2 linked regions of the Haloglycomyces albus DSM 45210 genome follow. The protein of the gene in region 1 binds, or shares a complex with, the protein of each later gene. Links are inferred from orthologs where the notes say so. Each region holds a gene or a part of one and is shown on either strand. Other genes may lie near its edges.

The links.
Region 2: HALAL_RS0100180 (region 1) and HALAL_RS0111000 share a complex: the UniProt entries of both Bacillus subtilis proteins name them as parts of the possible RNA degradosome complex. The link is inferred for Haloglycomyces albus DSM 45210 from one-to-one orthologs.

Annotation. Positions count from the first base shown.
Region 1 is NZ_AZUQ01000001.1:23,357-33,256, reverse strand. What follows is about bases 3,750-6,586. They hold HALAL_RS0100180 (6-phosphofructokinase), read left to right. Parts: upstream 3,750-4,572; coding sequence 4,573-5,601; downstream 5,602-6,586. Other genes in these bases: HALAL_RS0100170 (hypothetical protein), read right to left, coding at 6,108-6,491; HALAL_RS0100175 (hypothetical protein), read left to right, coding at 5,775-6,137; HALAL_RS0100185 (polyadenylate-specific 3'-exoribonuclease AS), read left to right, coding at 3,773-4,315. In the rest of the region: HALAL_RS17165 (hypothetical protein), read left to right, coding at 1-150; HALAL_RS17160 (DUF308 domain-containing protein), read right to left, coding at 147-641; HALAL_RS0100200 (alpha/beta hydrolase), read right to left, coding at 634-1,416; HALAL_RS0100195 (lysophospholipid acyltransferase family protein), read left to right, coding at 2,055-2,726; HALAL_RS0100190 (Crp/Fnr family transcriptional regulator), read right to left, coding at 2,757-3,446; HALAL_RS0100165 (bifunctional 5,10-methylenetetrahydrofolate dehydrogenase/5,10-methenyltetrahydrofolate cyclohydrolase), read right to left, coding at 6,629-7,468; HALAL_RS0100160 (cyclodeaminase/cyclohydrolase family protein), read right to left, coding at 7,465-8,088; HALAL_RS0100155 (recombinase family protein), read left to right, coding at 8,315-9,862; HALAL_RS18370 (hypothetical protein), read left to right, coding at 9,837-9,900. UniProt on the Bacillus subtilis protein: Catalyzes the phosphorylation of D-fructose 6-phosphate to fructose 1,6-bisphosphate by ATP, the first committing step of glycolysis.
Region 2 is NZ_AZUQ01000001.1:2,345,799-2,355,935, forward strand. The notes cover bases 3,930-7,003. They hold HALAL_RS0111000 (polyribonucleotide nucleotidyltransferase), read left to right. Parts: upstream 3,930-4,281; coding sequence 4,282-6,726; downstream 6,727-7,003. In the rest of the region: HALAL_RS0110975 (carbohydrate ABC transporter permease), read left to right, coding at 1-820; HALAL_RS0110980 (ABC transporter permease subunit), read left to right, coding at 918-1,802; HALAL_RS0110985 (hypothetical protein), read left to right, coding at 2,066-2,305; HALAL_RS0110990 (bifunctional riboflavin kinase/FAD synthetase), read left to right, coding at 2,381-3,310; rpsO (30S ribosomal protein S15), read left to right, coding at 3,518-3,787; dapB (4-hydroxy-tetrahydrodipicolinate reductase), read left to right, coding at 7,294-8,022; HALAL_RS0111010 (ICP22 family protein), read right to left, coding at 8,041-8,979; HALAL_RS0111015 (hypothetical protein), read right to left, coding at 9,390-10,082; HALAL_RS0111020 (LppM family (lipo)protein), read right to left, coding at 10,084-10,137. UniProt on the Bacillus subtilis protein: Involved in mRNA degradation. Catalyzes the phosphorolysis of single-stranded polyribonucleotides processively in the 3'- to 5'-direction. Necessary for competence development in Bacillus subtilis.

The sequences.
Region 1 (9,900 bases):
GAAGAGTCACTCCACGACAAGACCATGACGGAATTGAGCAGCCACTACGGAGCGACACCGTTGACCGTCTCGCAAAGCAAAGCCGATCTGTTCGAAGGGCCCGTCGCCGAAAACTCCGTCGACGCGGTGCTCTCGTGGCTGGTGTCCTAACACCGTGGCCGTGGTGAACAGGTGACGGCGTGGTTTAAAACAACCGCTCCGTCTCCCCGTTCGCCGTCATCCGACGGCTCGTCACGAAGCCGATTGATCAGCATGACCACTCCGAGAATGAAGACCGCCACCCCGATGGCACGACTCGCCGTCTGGGTGAACGGAATCAGACCGGGCGCGAAAATCGCGACAAGGCCGAGGACGAGACACACCACGCCCCCAATCGCCTGCAGGGACGGCCACGGAACCGGCGGAGGCTCAGGCGCACGGTATTCCGTATCCTCATCCTCATCGTCGGGAAGTTCCGCGTCCCACAGCTCCAAGAGCGTCGGCTCCTCCTTTTTCTCCTCTGGAGGAGAAGAAACCTGAGGTTTGTCCTGGTCCTGTTCCTTCTCTTGAGCCTCAGGTTCGTCCAAACCGTCGACCATCTCCCGGAAGCGCTTATCGACCTCTTCCGGCTCAAGGTGATCGTCATGACCTCTGTCAGCCACTCTGCAACTCCTTGTCGCTATCGGTGTCCGAGCTGTACGCACGGATGAACTCCGCGCTTTGGCGGAAAATCAGTTCCGCATCCCAGTCAAGGGTGGCTACGTGGTAACTGTGCAGTAGAGAGGTGGACACAATATCGGTGGAGCTCACCTGGGACCGAATGACGGCGCTGTTTCGCGGGGACACGACGTGATCGTCCACGCTGGTAAAAATCCGCATCGGAAGGTGAATCCGATCCAAATCGCGTCGCGTCGCCTTCCAACCACGGCGTAGTGACGCATAGGAAGCCAGAGGAGTACGGTCGGTCGTCGACTCCCTCTTGTCCGGCTTCTTGATATCGGAACCGATCGAGCCAACCGACGGTACGACACGGTGGATGAAGGGAGTGAGAAAACCATGCGGTGTGCTGTCGACGATTGCCGGATTGACCAGAACCAGACCACGCAGACGTTCCTGGTGCAATTCGGCCAAACGCAAGGTCAACGACCCACCCATGGACAAACCCGCGGCGAAGACGGGACGGCCGAACGACTCGGCCCGTTTCAAAGCCTGCTCAACCTCGGACATCCAATCGTCCCAGCCGGTACGGGACAAATCCTGCCAGGTCCCACCATGGCCCGGAAGCAGCGGAGCAACGACGTTAAACCCAGCAGCACGGAGATGCTCGCCCCACGGCCGCATACTGGCGGGGTCTCCAGTAAAACCATGCGTGACCAACACCGTCGCCGGGGCCGCCATACCGGCGTCAAATTCAAAAGGCTCACTTGATATTGCCACATCCCGATTGTGCCACGTTTTGTTGGTGGGTGGGTGACCGCTCTTTGGCGGGTGGGGGTGACCGCTCAGCTTGCCCCAGGCACTCCATATTTACGCTGCGGGGGCCTCTTGCGGCCGCAAGGCCGCTGCGAATCCTCCTCGCGCAAATCTGCAGCACCTGGAACAACCTGAGCTCTTCTCCAGCTCTACCGCCGCGTCGCACTTTCAGCGCTAGCGGCTCGCCGGTTGGCTCGTCCCTGGGGATGGAGTGACGGCAGTCCTCTTTAGGGAGCACAGGCAGCTCTACCGATTCTGCGCTTCGTTCGAAGCTCGACCGTTGGCGTAGCCGTGGGGAGACGGTGTGGTGGTAGAGCTCTATTGGAATACACAGGCAGTTCTACCGCCGCGCCGCTCATTCACTGCTTGCGGTTCGCCGGTTGGTCGTACCTGAGATGGCGGCTGAAGGACTGTCGCCACAGAGGTAAACGTAGGCTCGCAATACTCCAGTCGGATTTCTACGGGTGGTTGATCGTCTCCGGTGTCGACGTCTCATATTTTAGGAGCGACACGCAGGAAAATTGCTTCGACCATGGCACTTAATCGAGTCCACTCTTGGGGTTCGTGGGTTCCGAAAGTTCGATCACGTTAATCTGAACGGCGTGTTCTACCGCATTGCGAAACTTATCCTAAGCCCGCTGCTTCGGCTGTTGTGGCGTCCACATGTGCAGGGTTTGGAGCATGTTCCGGTGCGCGGGGCGGTGATTTTGGCCAGCAATCACCTGTCCTTCATCGATTCGGTGTTTCTGCCGTTGATGGTTCCCAGGCCCGTCAGATTCATTGCCAAGGCAGAATACTTCGAAGGAAGCGGGTGGAAGGATCGTTTGCGGAAATGGTTCCTGCTGAACATCGGCGCGATCCCGGTGGATCGATCCGGGGGTTCGGAAGCGGAAATGGCCCTCCGAGCGGGGCAGGAAGTGCTGGAGCGCGGAGAGGTATTCGGTATCTATCCGGAGGGAACGCGTTCACCCGACGGACGTTTGTATAAAGGTAAGACGGGAGTGGCACGACTGGCGCTCGCGACGAAGACGCCGGTCGTCCCGGTAGCAATGTTGAACACCGATCAACTACAACCCATTGGTAAACGCGTGCCGCGAATTGGAAAAGTCTACATACGTATCGGAAAATCGCTGGATTTCTCGCGATATTCCACCTATTCCCATGACCGGGCCTTTGAGCGGGCCATAACCGACGAGATCATGGACTCCATCCGTCGTCTATCCGGTCAGGAATACACCGATATATATGCGGCTCAGGTGAAAGCTCAGCATTGAGAGCTGTTCACCGCTGCGAATCGTGACTGCTTACTGTTCGCTGAACCCGGCTCGTTTCCGCAAAGCCGCCAGGTCCAATATAAGGATCTTCCTTCCTTCCGTGCGTAGCCAGCCGCGCGAGGAGAAAATCCCAATAGCCTGGTTGACGCTTTGACGCGAGCCTCCGGCCATTTCCGCCAACTGAGTCTGATTCAGTTCGATGGTGGGAAACTGCGAATTACGGCGCTGGTCGGTGAGTCGAACCAGAGTTTTGGCCACTCGCCCTGGAAGGTCAAGGAAAACGTGATCGCTGGACTGCTCGGTCAGGCGTCGAACGATGGCTCCCATGGAACGCAGGACGGCATCCAGCATGTGCGGCGAGGCGTGAACCAGTTCCAGGAAAGAGGTTCGGGAGAGTGCCAATGCCTCCACCTCTTCCAGGGCCTCCGCCGAAGCCGACCGCCGAGATCCGTCGAGCAGAGAGACCTCGCCAAGTACTTCCGGGGCCCGTGCTACGTGAAGCATCGCGCGTTCCCCGGTCGCGGCGGTGCGAAATACACTGACGGCCCCCGACCTGATCATGATCAGTGATTCTCCAGGCTCGCCCTCGAAAAACAGCAGTCGGCCCCGCAGGTATCGTCGGGGCACGGCCACCTCGGCGATCTGTTTCCTCGATTCGCTGTCGAGGCCGGAAAACATGGCCACACCTGCGAGCGGGTCGTCAGACGGGTGTACGCCCATTTTTATCCCCTTTCGGTGGAACCGTGAGTAGTGGTCCCTTCTTATGATCGCTATCTTTTTTGTCCTTGTACAGAGGTTGGTCGTAGGTATTTGAACTCGATTTCCTTCATTGTGTCATTTTTCGGTGACCTACCGTCGATAGCGTGTGCGATTCTCAATGAGTTGTTTACGGCCCAATGTCCGATTTTAACTATTCCCAGCGTATACCTGAGGTCAGCGAGAGAACCTTGATGGTATGGCGTACTGTCAACAGGGAATGGACCATTTACACGCAAACACGAGTCTCATGCGAAAGTACGAGCTCACATCATACGAAAGGTTGATGCGTGCCCTATAGGTATTTCTACGATACTGAATTTATTGAGGATGGACGCACCATCGACCTGGTGTCCATAGGTGTCGTAGACGAGTTTGGCCGTGAGTATTACGCGATTTCCACAGAGTTCAACCCCACCAAGGCCAGTGACTGGGTCAAGCGAAACGTTCTCGACAAGCTTCCCGCTCCCTCTGATTCGCAGTGGAAAGATCGCAATACCATCCGCAATGAACTGTACGAGTTCCTGGTGAGCCCGATCCGTAAAAAGGGCGGCACGCACCCCGGCGAGCGCGTGGAACTGTGGGCCTGGTTCGGTGCCTACGACCATGTGGCCTACGCGCAGTTGTGGGGAACGATGCCGGGGCTTCCCAAGGCGTTGCCGCGGATGACAAAGGACTTGCGGCAGCGGTGGGATGATCTGGGGCGTCCGGAATTGCCGTCCGCAGAGGACCACGAACTGCACAACGCTCTGGGCGACGCCCGGCACAATCTGCGGCGTTGGCGAGCCTTGGAAAAAGTCCGAAAAGGACAGGACAATAGGACGCTCGGCTGAGGTCCGACGGTGCGTTTTGCGGCGTTAAGGCGGATCTCCGGCCTGGATGACGGCGTCCCGCGCACGTGCGTCTCAGCTCCTGACATGTCGAACCGTGGCACTGAGTGGGATGCGGTAAGCTCAAGGCGGCAAAGGTGCCCATACATGGGGGAGCGACCCCACATGAGGGCCACCCTCATGATTCGGGGATGATCCCCACCGTGCGGTCGATCTCCCCTCACGTTTTTCACGCAATTTCGGTATAAGGAGAAATCCGCATGCGTATTGGTGTACTCACCGGTGGCGGAGACTGCCCCGGCTTGAACGCGGTTATTCGCGGAGCTGTTCGTAAGGGAACCAAGGACTACGGGCACGAGTTCATTGGATTCCGGTATGGGTGGAAGGGCCCCATCGAAGGAATCACCCAACCGTTGAACTGGGATATCGTGGAGAATCTCTACGATCAAGGTGGAACGATCCTCCGCTCGTCGCGCACCAACCCCTACAAGGTCGAAGGCGGCGTCGACGCCATCCGCAAGAATATGGCCGAGCTGGGTGTTGACGCGCTCATTGCCATTGGCGGCGAGGACACCTTGGGAGTCGCCAAGAAGCTGACCGACGATGGAATCAATTGCGTCGGTGTTCCCAAGACGATCGACAATGACCTGGGCGAAACCGACTACACCTTTGGTTTCGACACCGCTGTCAACATTGCCACTGAGGCCATCGACCGCCTGTGGACGACGGCCGACAGCCATGAGCGTTGCATCGTCGTGGAGATCATGGGGCGTCATGCCGGGTGGATGACCCTGCACGCCGGTATGGCCGGTGGGGCGAACGCGGTCTTGATTCCCGAGGTCGAATTCGACGTTAAACAGGTCATCGAGCAGGTACAGAGCCGTTTCGATCAGGGCAAGGCCTCGATTGTGGCGGTATCGGAAGGCGCGGTCTCCAAGGGTGGTGACATGCAGCTCAAGGACGGTGAGACCGACGCCTTCGGGCACGTCAAGCTCGGTGGTGTCGGTGACTGGGTCGCCGACCAGATCACCAAGGGAACCGGTCGGGAAACGCGTGCCGTCGTATTGGGACACACCCAGCGCGGTGGTCCCCCCACGGCGTTCGACCGGGTGCTGGCCACGCGTCTGGGAATCCAGGCGGCCGCGGCGGCCACGGAAGGCGACTTCGGCAAGATGATGGCTTTGCAGGGTACCGATATCGTCCGTGTGCCGCTGGAGGCGGCTACGGCTGAGCTGAAGACCGTTCCGGTCGAGCGGTACGAAGAACTCGGCGTGTTCTTCGGCAGCTAAAGCAGTGGACGGTCTCGTTTCTGTGGCTCGAGACTCATTCGCCTATTCATAGCGTTACTGTGGGCCTACTCGTTCGTTAAACGGGTATGCCCACAGTCATTTCTGCGACACCGCCTCAATCGAATCGTCCCTTTCCCGCCCTTGACGGTGGGTCGGTCGCCACGGATCGATCGATGCGTCCGAGCGTCATTCCCGACCTCGATGAATTTCACCTGCACCGTTCGATAGCGGACGTGGACTTTGAAGGCTGGAATCTCCCTGGGCTATACGCCTACTTCTATCGTAAGACCACTCCGGCCGGCATCCTGAGCGTCGGCCTGTACCGGCTGCGCGGCTTCGAAACACATCGCGCATGGGGCTGGGTCGGGGAGGAACACTGCTCCTATCACGCCGTCACCGATCCCTACAGCGGTAGATCGCAGGGACCGATTCCCGGTTGCCCCGACTTCACCGTCCTACACGGTGTCAACGGGCCGTACGGTTTCACCATCACCGACGCGGCGGGGCTATGTCGTACCTTCTTGCTGGACCTGTGAGGTTTCCCGAAGGTGCGCCAGGCGTCGCGTGTAGAAGATCGCCAGTGCGGTCAGGAGCAGGCCGACGGTGAGGCCGGTTCCCTTCATCGCGTGTGAGGCGGCCGGTACGAACGCGAGTACCGCGACTGGAACCTGAACGAGACCGATCAGCGCTGCCAGAAGCCATTTGCTCTGTCCTCTACCCCACGTCAAAGCGGCGATAACGGGCGAGACGACAATAAGCAGACTCGCTACGTCGAGAAAGATGTGCAGGGCGGCGTTGTGTACGCGGTCGTGCTGAAACGCCATCGCGGGACTGGCGACTGCCAATGCCGCGAGAGTGGAAAATCCGATAACGGCAAGACGACGAGTCATTGCCACACCTCCTAATACACGTGAATATTCACCATATGCGGGTGCGTGGAGTGACGCTGTCGGCTATGCGCCAGTCGGAGTGTCCGAATTCAGGCAAAACCCGGCTCCCGAGTGGTGCGGAGCCGGGTCGAGATTGATTATGACTGGGACTTTGCGGCCATGACGGCATGCTGCAGCAGGAGTGCGGTCGTGACGGGACCGACTCCACCGGGAACCGGAGTGAGCGCTCCGGCAACGGCAGCGACCGAATCATGATCGACGTCGCCGACCAAGCCACCCTCGGATGTGGGATTGGTTCCCACGTCGATGACCGTGGCGCCCGGTTTGAGGAAATCGTTCTTCACCATCTGGGCACGTCCGGCGGCCGCGATGAGAATGTCGGCTTCCTGACAAACTCGGGACAGCTCACGGGTCTTGGAATGACACACGGTGACGGTGGCGGATTCGTTGAGCAATAGCAAGGCGAGAGGCTTACCGACGACGGTGGAACGGCCGATGACGGCGACCCGGCGCCCATCCAATTGCACATCACTCCGCCGCAAGATCTCCAATGCGGCGGCCGCCGTGGAGGGAGCCCATGCGGTCAGGCCCGCCGCCAGGCGACCCAGGTTTTCGGGATTCGCACCGTCGATATCCTTATGCTGCGCGATATAGGCGCCGACGTCGGAGAGTGTGACGCCTTCAGGCAGCGGAGTCTGACAGATGATTCCGTGTACGGCGGAATCGGCGGACAAGTCCTGCAGCGTTTCGACGACCTCGGAGCGGCCGGGATCGTGTAGGCGCACCAAGCGGCAATCCATCCCGACCTTGTCGGCGGTGCGGGCAATTTGCCGCACGTACCAGGCGGTGGCCTCGTCCTCGGTGGGCACCACGACCGCCAACGTCGGGGTGACCCCCTCTGAACGGAGCTTTTCCGCGGACTCGCCTGTCTCGTTGCGGATTGTCTTGGCGATGGCCCGTCCATCGATGATCTTCACGATTTAATCCTCCGTGTCACTGCCACGATAATGGCCTCGGCTTGTACCTTGGTCTGCAGCGATTCGTTCATTTCGCTCGCGATGCGCTCACGTTCGTCGGCGCTCTTGATGGAGGCCAGATTGATGTCCACATTGAGAGCGGCGGATTCCAAAGCGGACCGGGCCGCCGAAGCCGCGACGGCGACGTCCGAGACGACATTGGGATTGGAATGGTTCATAATGCGGCCGGCGAGCTTAATGATCCGCGCCGCGACCTCGCATACCGCCAACGGCGTTTCGGCCGCCTGTACCAGCCCCTTTTGAACGGCGTCGGTGCGGGCGGCTTTCTCCTCGTCGGTGTCCTTGGGCATTTTATAGGCGGCGATGACGCCGTTGAAGGCCGTCTCGTCGTCCTCGGCCAGCCGCTGAGCGTCGTTACGTGCCGATTCGGCGGCCGCGAGGACTTCCCGGGCAATCTCTTCGTGCTCGGCGTACTTCGGTTTTCCAATTGTAAGATTACACACCATGCTGACGAGGGCCGCTCCCATGGCGGCACTCATTCCGGCCGCGGCTCCGCCCCCGGGAGCGGGGGACGCCGAAGCCAAATCGGTATACCATTGGTCAATTGTTGTATTTCGCACGAGTCTCACCTTATATTCCGAGCTTGCGGCAGTGGCGCAACTGTCTCGGCGCTTTGAATCGAGGCACATCACGGCCGGGTAAACGTCCCACGAATTACGTGTCACAGAATGGGATGAGTCGCGTACTCATTGAGGCCCCAGTGCTCCGGGGTTACCATTGGCGCTGTGAATCGTCAATGGCATCAATCGTTGACTCATTTACACAATTTAGGAGTATGGATCTGTGATGCGTCCCCCCAATGGCAAACGTCGTATCCTGGGCGTCGTTCGACTCTCCCTGTCACACGACGAAACCGACGATGACTCCGTTGATCGACAAAAGGACATTATCGAGATGTACGCCAAGAGCCACTATGGGACCGTGGTTGCTTGGGCTATCGATAATGGGGTGTCCGGCGAAAAAAATCCGTTCGACCGTGCAGACCTAAGAACCTGGCTAACTGATGAGGCTGCATCAAAATATGACCTCATTGTTGCCTGGAAGGTTGACCGCTTGGGGCGTACAGTGCGTGGTGTTCTTGAACTGGATGACTGGCTTCAAGAACGCGACAAGGGGCTTGCGATAACGGAAGCTCAAATCGATACGACCACTCCTCCTGGGAGGATGATGCTCACTCAGTTGGCCGGTATGGCGGAGATGGAGCTGGCTCAAATCAAGTCACGAGTCCGCCGGTGGCATGAGTACGCTCGCCAGCATGGAAGACCGACAGGCAATTTGCCTAGCTGGATTTATCGTGAGGAGGATGGGACCTACCGTATGGATCAAGATCGCGCTGCTGTCCTTCGTCGGATCGTCAACGCACGCTTGGACGGTGATTCATTTCCTAGGATCATCGAGCAACTAGAGAATGATGGTGTTAAGACACTTAGCGGCAATGATCACTGGTCAATACACAACTTGTCGGAGCTGATGCGTTCCCCTGCCCTTGCGGGCTGTCGCTATGAACGACCTGGACGTAGCTCGATTCGAGGCAGGAGGTTGGTTTCAGACACGGACGGCGTTCCGATTCGCTTTTTTCCGCCAATAATCTCGTTGGACGAATGGCGACGGCTTAACTCGAACCGACAGGGACCCCGAAAATCCAAGAGTCTCAAATATAATGTTCTTGGTCGTAAACTCATACGTTGCGGGGAATGTAATGGGATCTATACGGTATGCCCCGTATCCAGAAAAAAGGCGGGTCAGAAAGATTCGACAGAGCCAGAACTCTTCTATCGGCATATACAGGGTTACAAGAACTATTCAAACTGCAAGTCGCGGACCAGTATCCCATATCGGGTGATCGATGAGCTACTGGAAGCGCACTTCATGGATAAGCGAGGTGATTCGCTCCGAGTGGAGCGTGTCGAGATTCCGGCGTCTGATAAGCAGGAAGAAATCGAGCAGCTCAAATATGTGATTGAGGGGGTGCGTCAAGAATGGAATCATGGGCTATATGAAGGGGATATGGACGCATACATATCTCGCCTAAAGGGGCTAACAAACCAGCTCAAGGAAGCTGAGTTCGAACATGACCCATCACCACGTGTTGAATGGCGCAAGCTTGATACCACATGGAGGGAATGGTGGAATGAAGCGAGCGTTGAGGAACGGCGTCAGGGGCTAGTCGATATTCGTGTGTCTGTTAAGATCTGGAGTCAAGACGAGCAGCCCGTTATCCAACCAAATTGGATACTGGTACCGCTCCCAGCCCATGCGCATACAGGGGTAAATCGGTGGGCGGCAATATATCTAGGAGATGGCTCCGATGAACCAACGAAAGATCCCACGTGAGCTAGAAGAACACCTGGATCGCCGCGTAATTGATTTCC
Region 2 (10,137 bases), 2.3 Mb from region 1 along the record:
GTTCATAGCCGTGGGACTGATCTATCCAGCCAGTCGAACCCTGATTCTGTCGTTCTATGACAGAGACGGCGATAACCCGGTCGGTTGGGATAACTTCACGTGGGTGGTGACCGATCCCGACACCCAGCACATGCTGATCAACACCGCGATGTGGATCATTATCGTTCCGATGACGGCGACGTTCATCGGGTTGGTCTACGCCGCGCTGATCGACGGTAAACGCGGCGAACGGGTTTACAAGATGCTGGTATTCCTGCCGATGTCGATTTCCTTTGTCGGGGCTTCGGTGATCTGGGCGTTTATTTATGATGTGCGTCCGCCGCAGGAAAACCAGATCGGAATTTTGAACGCGATGGTGACCGCCTTCGGCGGGGAGCCGGTCGATTGGCTGCGAGACTGGCCGGTCAACACCCTTCTACTCATAGCAATCTTGGTGTGGATCCAGGTAGGTTTTGCCACGGTTCTATTGTCGGCCGCGCTGAAAGCGGTGCCCAGTGAAATCAACGAAGCGGCTCGCATGGACGGAGCGAGTCGGTGGCAATTGTTTTGGCGGATCACCGTCCCTTCCGTGAAACCCGCGATCGTCTTGGTCATGATTACGATCTTCATCGCCACCTTGAAGTTGTTCGACATCGTGCGGACCATGACCGGTGGTCGACGCGGAACCGACGTCATCGCCCACAACATGTGGGCCCAAATTTACGAACAACGGCATATCGGACGAGGGTCGGCCATGGCGGTATTGCTGTTGGTACTGGTCGTCCCGGTGATCGTGTACCAGGTCCGGAACTTGCGTCGTTATCAGCGGGAGGGGCGTTAAGATGTCGCAGGAGAGTACCCTTACATCCGACGTCGGAGGATCGTCTGACCGGCGCGACGATCGGAGAACCGAGTCTAAGCCCAAGCGGCGTTCGGGGATGGGCTGGCTGTCGAGCCGAGTGGGTTCGGCGGTGGCCATTCTGATCGCGGTTCTGTGGACCTTGCCGACGGCCGGTCTGTTCATCAATTCACTCCGTTCTCAAGACGACATCGAGGATGCCGGATGGTGGACGACGGTTCGCGACCCGGCTTTTACCGTGGAGACGTACAACTACGTTCTGTACAGTTCCGGTTCCGGCGGAGGGTTTGCCAACTATTTTCTGAACAGCCTCGTCATCGCCGTTCCCAGCGTTCTGTTGCCCATCGCATTGGGGACCATGGCGGCATACGCCTTGTCGTGGATTCGCTTTCGCGGACGCGGAATCATCTTCATTGGAATCTTCTCCTTGCAGATTGTTCCGCTGCAAATGTCCATTGTTCCGCTTCTGTCGTTTTTCAGCGATGGTTTGAGTTTGGGTGGAATGACGATTGTGCCGCCGTGGGACCTGGCCGGGTTCGAACGCTATATTCAGATTTGGATCGCGCACACCGTTTTCGGGCTCCCTTTGGCAATTTTCTTGCTGCACAACTTTATTCGTGAAATACCGGCGGATGTGGTCGAGGCGGCTAGAATGGACGGAGCCAGTCACGTCCAGATATTCCGAAGTGTGGTGTTGCCGTTGGCGGCACCCGCCATTGCCTCCATCTCGATTTTCCAGTTCCTCTGGGTATGGAACGACTACCTGGTAGGTCTGGTGTTCGGCGGTGGCCCGATGACCAATCCCCTGACCGTCCAATTGGCGAACATGGCGGGGACTTATGGGGACAATTGGACCCGTTTGCCCGCTGCCGCGTTCGTATCGATCATTGTGCCGCTTATGGTGTTTTTGGTATTGCAACGGTACTTTGTCCGGGGGCTTTTGGCCGGAAGTGTCAAAGGTTAGACAGTTTGAGTTGACCAAACAATGAACAAATCTCAGATGTTTTGCTAATTCGCTGCGGCCCGAGAAGGCGTAGGACACAATCGGAATTGCCAGAGATTCCAATCTCACTTGTGTCGGAAGATTGATTGACATGGCGGTACGGCCGGGGTAGGAAAACGGGAACGGATAGGGACCTGTCATTCCCGTTTTCTCTACTTCGCGGCTTCGGCACATGTCGGTGATCGATACGAGTGGCGATACTTCGCTTGCATCTGGGGGACGTCATGTCTGATCGAGATCTACCGGAGGAATTCCGCGACACTCTACCACTGGAGGAACGCGATTCTTCGGGAAATCCACCCGTTGACCAGCCTTCGGTGATGGGGGACGAAGCGGACGCCCAAAGCGGTTCGGTAGGAAACGCCTGGGTCCTGTTGGGTCTGTTCTTGTTGATTGGAATCGGGGTGGTCATGCTGATCGTATTCGCTTCGAGTGGGGACGCTTCTGAATCCATGCTGTTGTGAGGCCATGGCGAGATCCACGCCAAAGCATGGCCCGTTCAGTTGTTACTCCGACGTTGGAGTGGGAAACTCGAACGCATGGAAACTTGGCGCGGAATCGAAGCGACCCCGCAGAACTGGCCGAAGTCGGTCGTCGCCATCGGCGTATTCGACGGGGTGCATCGAGGACATCAGGCTCTCATTCGCACAACCGTCGCGGAAGCCGAACGGCGAGGCGACTCGGCCTCGGTCGTCATCACCTTTGACCCCCATCCCACGGCGGTAGTGGCCCCGAAACACGTGCCCGCCTCCCTGGCCACCGTGGACCGCCGCATCGAACTGATCGGTGAATGCGGTGCGGACGCGGTCTGCGTTCTTCCCTTTACCCGCGAACTGTCTCAACTGAGCCCAGAAGACTTCGTGAAGCAGGTCTTGGTGGATCGGCTCCATGCGGAGGCCGTCGTGGTCGGGGAGGACTTCCGTTTCGGGCACAAGGCCGCCGGAGATACCGCTCTACTCGCGCGCTTGGGCGCGGAATGGGGTTTCGACGTCTACCCACAGACCTTGGAGGCCGATACGGAATCGTTTTCCTCCAGCCGAGTGCGGCGCCTTATCTCCTCCGGTGATGTGGAGGGGGCGGCCGAAGTGCTCGGACGGCCGTACAGTATTTCGGGAACCGTGGTCCGAGGAGCCGGTCGAGGTGTCGACCTGGGATTTCCGACCGCGAATATCGGCCACGACACCCACGTGGCGGTCCCGACCGACGGTATCTACTCCGGGTGGCTGCACGTCGACGAACGCCGTTTGCCCGCCGCCGTCAGTGTGGGGACGAATCCGACCTTCGGCGAAGCCGAACGAACCATCGAGGCCTACGTGCTGGATTTCGAGGAGGACCTCTACAACCAGCGGGTACGACTTGACTTCGCTCACCACCTGCGAGGACAAATCACCTTCGACAACCTGGACGAACTGGTAAAACAGATTAGTGACGATGTCACGCAGGTGCGCCGCCTTTTGGAGGGGGAATAGCCGGACTGCTAAGGTTAGGCAGGTTACCGGTCTGCGACCGCCCGTCCGGGTAGGTCGACGAATGGAACCGACACCGTCGTTGCGGGGTTCAGGCCCCCACGGCCGTAACACGGGTCTGCACGACGCCGCGGGCCGCGTGTGACCCTCATCGATCCGAACGGAGGAATCGGTGAGGCATCATTGGTGCGAAACAAGATTGTGAGAGAAATGGCGCTCGATACTGCCCAGAAGGCTGAAATCATCAAGGAATACGCCACCCACGAAGGTGACTCGGGTTCGACCGAGGTCCAGGTGGCGCTGTTGACCGCTCGTATTTCGGAGCTGACCGAACACTCCAAGCAGCACAAGCACGACCACCACTCACGTCGTGGTCTTCTCCTGCTGGTCGGTAAGCGTCGTCGTCTGCTGAAATACCTGCGTAATCAGGACATCAACCGCTACCGCTCGCTCATCGAGCGTCTCGGAATTCGCGGTTAATCAGCTGGATGGGAGCGGCAAGGGCCGCTCCCATCGGCGTATAAGGGGTCTTGTAGGTCTATCGAGATTCCCAGTCGAACACGAAGACGGCACCGCGCTGGAAAATCGCGTCATTGAGCGAAAACCAAAGAAACGTCCAGCGAGCGTTTGAGTAAGCCTGTCAAATGTGAAATGTTCGTCTGGTGGACTCATGACAGGTAGCATTCCAAAGAGACCGACGTACTGTATATCGCGTACAACTCGCCGCGTACCCCGGTCCTCGGTAGTGGCATACGGTGACACCATCGGTTCGAGTCTCGACTCGAACGACGGCAATTACCGTGTGCTTCGATCGAAGACCGGAACCGTCGGGCCAAGCTCGGTCCCGACCACAGGATGGCTCCAATGCACTGCGGTGTGGAGTTGACCCCGCGCAATGAGTCGCTGGGCCCACTCGGTGACAACCTGACAGGTGAGTTGTACTCCAAACAAATGAACGGAGTAAAGCAACTCTTATGACAGAACCAGAAGCCCCAAACGGGGTGAGCAACGCACACCGTCTTGGCAACGACCACGCCACCGCGGTGATCGACAACGGTGATTTCGGAAAGCGCGAGATCACCTTCAGTGCGGGAAAACTCGCCAAACTCGCGCAGGGGTCGGCGGTAGTCACGATGGGCGACAGCGTCGTCCTCTCCACCACCTCCGCCTCCCGTACGCCCAAGGAACACTTCGACTTCTTCCCACTGACGGTCGACATCGAAGAGCGTATGTACGCCGCCGGTCGGATTCCCGGGTCCTTCTTCCGCCGGGAAGGGCGTCCCAGTGAAAACGCCATCCTTACCTGCCGTCTCATCGACCGAGGCATCCGTCCCACGTTCGCCGACGGACTGCGCAACGAGGTGCAGGTAGTCGGAACGATCATGTCGCTCGACGAAAAACACGAGTACGACGTCATCGCCATGAACGCCGCATCCATGTCCACCCAGTTGGCCGGGCTCCCGTTCTCGGGTCCCCTGGGGTCGACCCGAGCGGTGCACATCGACGGCCAGTGGGTCTTCTTCCCCACTGTGGAGGAAATCGAACGGGCCACCTTCGACATGGTCGTCACCGGCCGTGTCCTCGACGACGGCGACGTGGCCATCATGATGGTCGAGGCCGAAGCCACCGACACCTCCTATGACCTCATCGAAAACGGCGCACCGCAGCCGACTGAGAACATCGTCGCCGACGGTATCGAAGCGGTCAAGCCCGTCATCGCCGAACTGGTACGGGCCCAGAGTGATCTGGCCTCCCGCACCGCCAAATCCGAAGGCGAGTACCCGCGCTTCCCCGAATACCAGGACGATGTCTTCGAGGCCGTGGAACAAGCCGTCGGGCCACGTCTGGATCGCGCCCTCACCATCGCCGACAAGGCCGAACGCGGGACCGAACTCGACGCGGTCAAAGCCGAACTACTCGAGAAGATCGGCGCCGATTTCGAAGGTCGCGAAGGCGAAATCAGCAATGCGCTGCGCTCGCTGACCAAAAAGTACGTGCGTCGTCGGGTGATTTCCGAGCGCCTCCGTATCGACGGACGGACGCCGACCGATATCCGTCCTCTGGCGGCGGAAGTGGGCATCCTGCCCCGCGTGCACGGTTCGGCCCTGTTCGAACGCGGCGAAACCCAGATCCTGGGAGTCACGACGCTCAACATGCTGCGCATGGAGCAGTCGATCGACACGCTCTCGCCGGTCACCAAAAAGCGCTACATGCACAACTACAACATGCCGCCCTACTCCACAGGGGAGACCGGTCGCGTCGGCACGCCGAAGCGCCGCGAAATCGGTCACGGCGCCTTGGCGGAACGGGCTCTGGTGCCCGTGCTTCCCGGCAAAGAGGAATTCCCCTACGCCATCCGTCAGGTATCGGAGGCGATCGGTTCGAACGGTTCGACCTCGATGGGGTCGGTCTGTGCGTCGTCCATGAGCCTGATGAGCGCCGGGGTTCCACTGAAGGCCTCGGTTGCCGGTATCGCCATGGGACTCATCAGCGAAGAGGTCGACGGGGAAACCAACTACGTCACCCTGACCGACATCCTCGGAGCGGAAGACGCCTATGGCGACATGGACTTCAAGGTCGCCGGTACCACCGAATTCGTCACCGCGCTGCAGTTGGACACCAAACTCGACGGGCTTCCTTCGGACGTGCTGAAGAACGCTCTCAGCCAAGCCAGGGAAGCGCGCCTGGAAATCCTGGACGTCATGTCCTCGGCCATTATCGCGCCCGGCGAACTGGCCGCCTCCGCACCGCGCATCACTACGCTCAAGGTTCCGGTGGACAAGATCGGTGCGGTCATCGGTCCGAAGGGACAGACGATCAACCAGATCACCGAAGACACCGGTGCCGACGTGACCGTCGAAGACGACGGCACGATCTACGTATCGGCGGAAAACGGCTCGCAGGCCGATGCCGCCGTCGAAGTGATCAACGGAATCGCCAACCCGGCACAGGCCAACGTGGGTGACCGTTTCCTCGGTACGGTCGTCAAGACCACCGACTTCGGTGCCTTCATCTCACTTCTGCCCGGTCGCGACGGGCTCCTGCACATCTCGAAGGTGGGCGACGGCAAGCGCGTCGACCGCGTGGAAGACGTGCTCAACGTAGGCGACAAGCTCGAGGTGGAGATCAGCGATCTCGACAATCGCGGCAAGATCTACCTCGACAAGGTCTACCCCGAAGGCGAAGAGCCGGAAGGCTACAAGAAGGGACGTCCACAGCGCGACGAAAACCGTCGCGAAGGTCGCGGCGGTGGCCGTGGAGGTTCGCGCGGGGGAGGATCGCGGAACAACAACGAAGGCCGCGGCGACTCGGACAACGAAGGGCAACAGCGCCGCCGCCGTCGTCGTCGGGAGTTAGGTGACCGCTCAGCTTGCCCCAGGCACTCCATATTTGCGCTGTGGGGGATTCTCACGACCTGAAGGTCGCGACGAATCCTCCTCGCGCAAATCTGAAGCACCTGGAACAACCTGAGCTCTTCTCCAGCTCTACCGCCGCTGCACACGCGCTACGCGCGCTGTTAGCGGCTCGCCAGTTGGCTCATCCTTGGGGAAAGTGTGACGGCAGCTCTTTAGGGAGCACAGGCAGCTCTACCGCTTCTGCGCTGCGCTCGAAGCTCGCCAGTTTCGTAAAACTTGCGCGATGGCCGATTTCGTCCTGAAGGTACGGCCGGCTCTACCGCCGCATCGCACTTTCAGTGCTAGCATCTCGCCAGTTGGCGTAGCCGTGGGGATGGAGTGACGGCAGCTCTTTAGGGAGCACAGGCAGCATTACCTACCGCATGTACGCACGCTATGTGGTCTGCTGGCGGCTCGCTGGTTGGGTTTTCGGATTGGTGCTGGAGCTTGGGCGTGCTCGCGGTTCAACTTGATACGTTATATCTTTGGCTGGTTCCTCGGTTTGACACTGGGGGACCGGCTTTTAATGTCTACGGGCGATGGTAGATACGCCTGCGTTAACCGGTTAACGAACCAGAAGGGTGGACGATGATTCGGGTAGGTATTTTGGGGGCGCATGGACGGATGGGTTCTACTGCCGTTCAAGCGGTTAATGAGGCCGGGGACATGGAATTGGTCGCCGCGCTGGGACGGGATGACGAGTTGGAAGAACTCAGTCGGGCCGAAGCCGAAGTGGTTCTGGACTTCACCTTGCCCGACGTGGTCATGTCGAATGTGAAATGGTGTCTGGACAACGGCATTCGTCCTGTAGTGGGCGTCAGCGGTTTTGACGCCGAACGGATTGATCGTGTTCGTCAGTGGGTCGATGGCGCACAGTCGGGCGCGGCCATTATTCCGAACTTCTCGATCGGAGCGGTCTTGATGATGCGGTTCGCCGCTCAAGCGGCTCCGTATTTTCCGTCGGTGGAGGTCATCGAAGCGCACCATCCCCGTAAGATCGATGCTCCTTCCGGCACCGCAGCGCATACCGCTGAGCGCATCGCACAGGCACGACGGGGTTTGCCGCCCGCTCCGGACGCCACCGAGCGAGATGAGAAAGGTGCGCGGGGAGCCGATATCGATGGAGTTCCGGTCCATGCGATACGTTCTGCCGGGTACGTGGCCAGCCAGCAAGTCTGGTTCGGTGGTGAAGGGGAACGGTTGACGCTGTCTCACGACTCCACCGATCGGCAGTCCTTCATGCCGGGTGTTTTGCTGGCGATTCGACGTACCGCCGAATCGCCAGGTCTTACAGTTGGTCTCGATGAAATCTTGGACTGATTTTTCTCTATGCGAGGTTTAGGAACTCTGTTCTTCGTCCTCGCTGCTTTCATCGCTGGGTTCGCTCGGTTCCGGCTCGGTGTCGTCCTCCGGCACGTCCTCCGACTCCTCGGGTGTTTCAGGCTCGTCGGAGGTTGATTCCTCTGGAGACTCGGTGGGTTCGTCCTCCGGGGTCCCGGAATCGTTCGCCTCAGGGGAGTCGGTATTCTCCGCATCCGTCTCGCTGTCGGCGTCTTCCTCAGGGACAACGTCTTCCGGAACAGCACCGCCTGGATCGTCGTATGGCGCCTCGTCCTGTTCGGCGGGGGCGCTTTCCGGCGGTGCGCTGTTGTCGCCGTAGTAACGACTGACGTTTCCAGTGGCGACTTGGCCGACGATCGACAATATGATCATGGTGAGAACGAACACCACGGCCGAAGAGATGGCGGCCGTCAGCGTGGTCCGTTTCCAGCGCTTGCTCTGTTTGTCGGTCGAATCGAATTCGGCGAGCGGCGGCATTTTCCGCGTTTCGGTGAGGGGAGCCGGTGTTTCGGGAACGACCGGAATCACCGACACCTGAGTCGCGTCCAGGTCGGAGTCGTCGGCGTAGCGAATTGCCACCGGATACGTGGCGCTGGCGGTAGGTCCGTCGCCGGTATGGGACGCCGGGTTTGAGCGACGTAGAGAGTTCAACTGGGTGACCTGCGCCTTGACCTTGGCGTGGGTCGAGCGCATGGCACGCAGTATGAATACGGAACCGACAGTGGCGCACACACTGAGAATCGCGGTTCCGGTGACTGTCCCCCACAATCCGAGCCCTTTGGCCACCACGGCTCCTAGGGTCGAGGCGGCGGTCGCGGCCGCTATCTGCCCCAAGCTCAGCGACGTATCGCCGCTTCTATGAGTCCGAGTGCGGTTAACGGTGGCCGGCTGTGGGGTAATGGTTGGTGTCTGTTTTTCAGCCTGCTGTACAGCCACGAGCCCTCCTGGCATAAGTCAATGAGGTGGTGGTATGGACGTGGAAGGTGGTCTGGACATGGAATGTGTCCCGGCTCGAGTGGCATTGAGACCGGTGAGATGACGAGTGATCGTCTCCGTGAACGGATCCTGTCGGTAGACCGTGAAGATGGGGTTCCCCCGATGGCGAGTATTCAATTATGGGTATACATGGAGTCGGAGAATCAATGAGACGATCCATGCCCGAACTCCAATGGTCACAGTTCACGCATCAGGATGCTACCCATTGTGTGAAGTATTACGATTTGATATCAACCGTATTACGATACTTTACCGCCTGCTACACACGAGCATTCACTCGGGTGGGCATAGTCCCCTTGATGCGGCACTACATTGTGCAACACGCTATTGACCAAGGGTATTCCGTGGATTTATTCCTCCACCGGGCTCGGCGACGGGCTCGGAGAGGGAGACGGGGAAGGCGACGGTGAGGGTGAGGGCGATATGGAAGGTGAGGGCGACGGGCTGATCGAAATGCTGGGTTCGGCCGTCGGGGTCTCGGTCGGGGATTCGGTGGGAGACGGTGAGGCGGTTTGGGGAGGGGGCTCAGCGGTCGGCGGATTGATCGTGACCGTCACCCGGGGTGGAGTAACGTAACGATCCCCTTGGCCGGTGAACACCCCGAGCAGGAGGAGTGCGCCCATGGTGATGGCGAAGACGATGACACTGGCAATGGCGGTGCTGACCAACAGGCGTTTACGGGAGGAGGATTTGTGTACGTATTCGTGGGACGTGGCTTTAAAGGTGGGTATGACATTCGTGCGCTCGTCATCCGCTTCTGCGGTGGCTTCGGTTTCGGTGGAGTCCTGTTCGGTTACCCGAATACGCTCGTGAGCGCGTCGCATGGCACGCAGGATCAGTACCGATCCAATGGTGGCGACCAGACTCAGAATCGCGGTACCCCAGACGGTTCCCCAGGCACCGAGGTAACGGATGATCAACGCTCCCAAAGTGGAGGCACCGGCGGCGGCGATGACCTGTCCCACCGTGACCTTGGTTTCGGACTCGTCGGGTTCTTCCGCGGGTTTCTTTCCTCGTGTGCTCCCGCTGCGATAAAGCTCCATGTTAGAAGCCCTGTCCCGGTTTACGCAGGGAGTACCGGCTGAGGCGATGCAATTG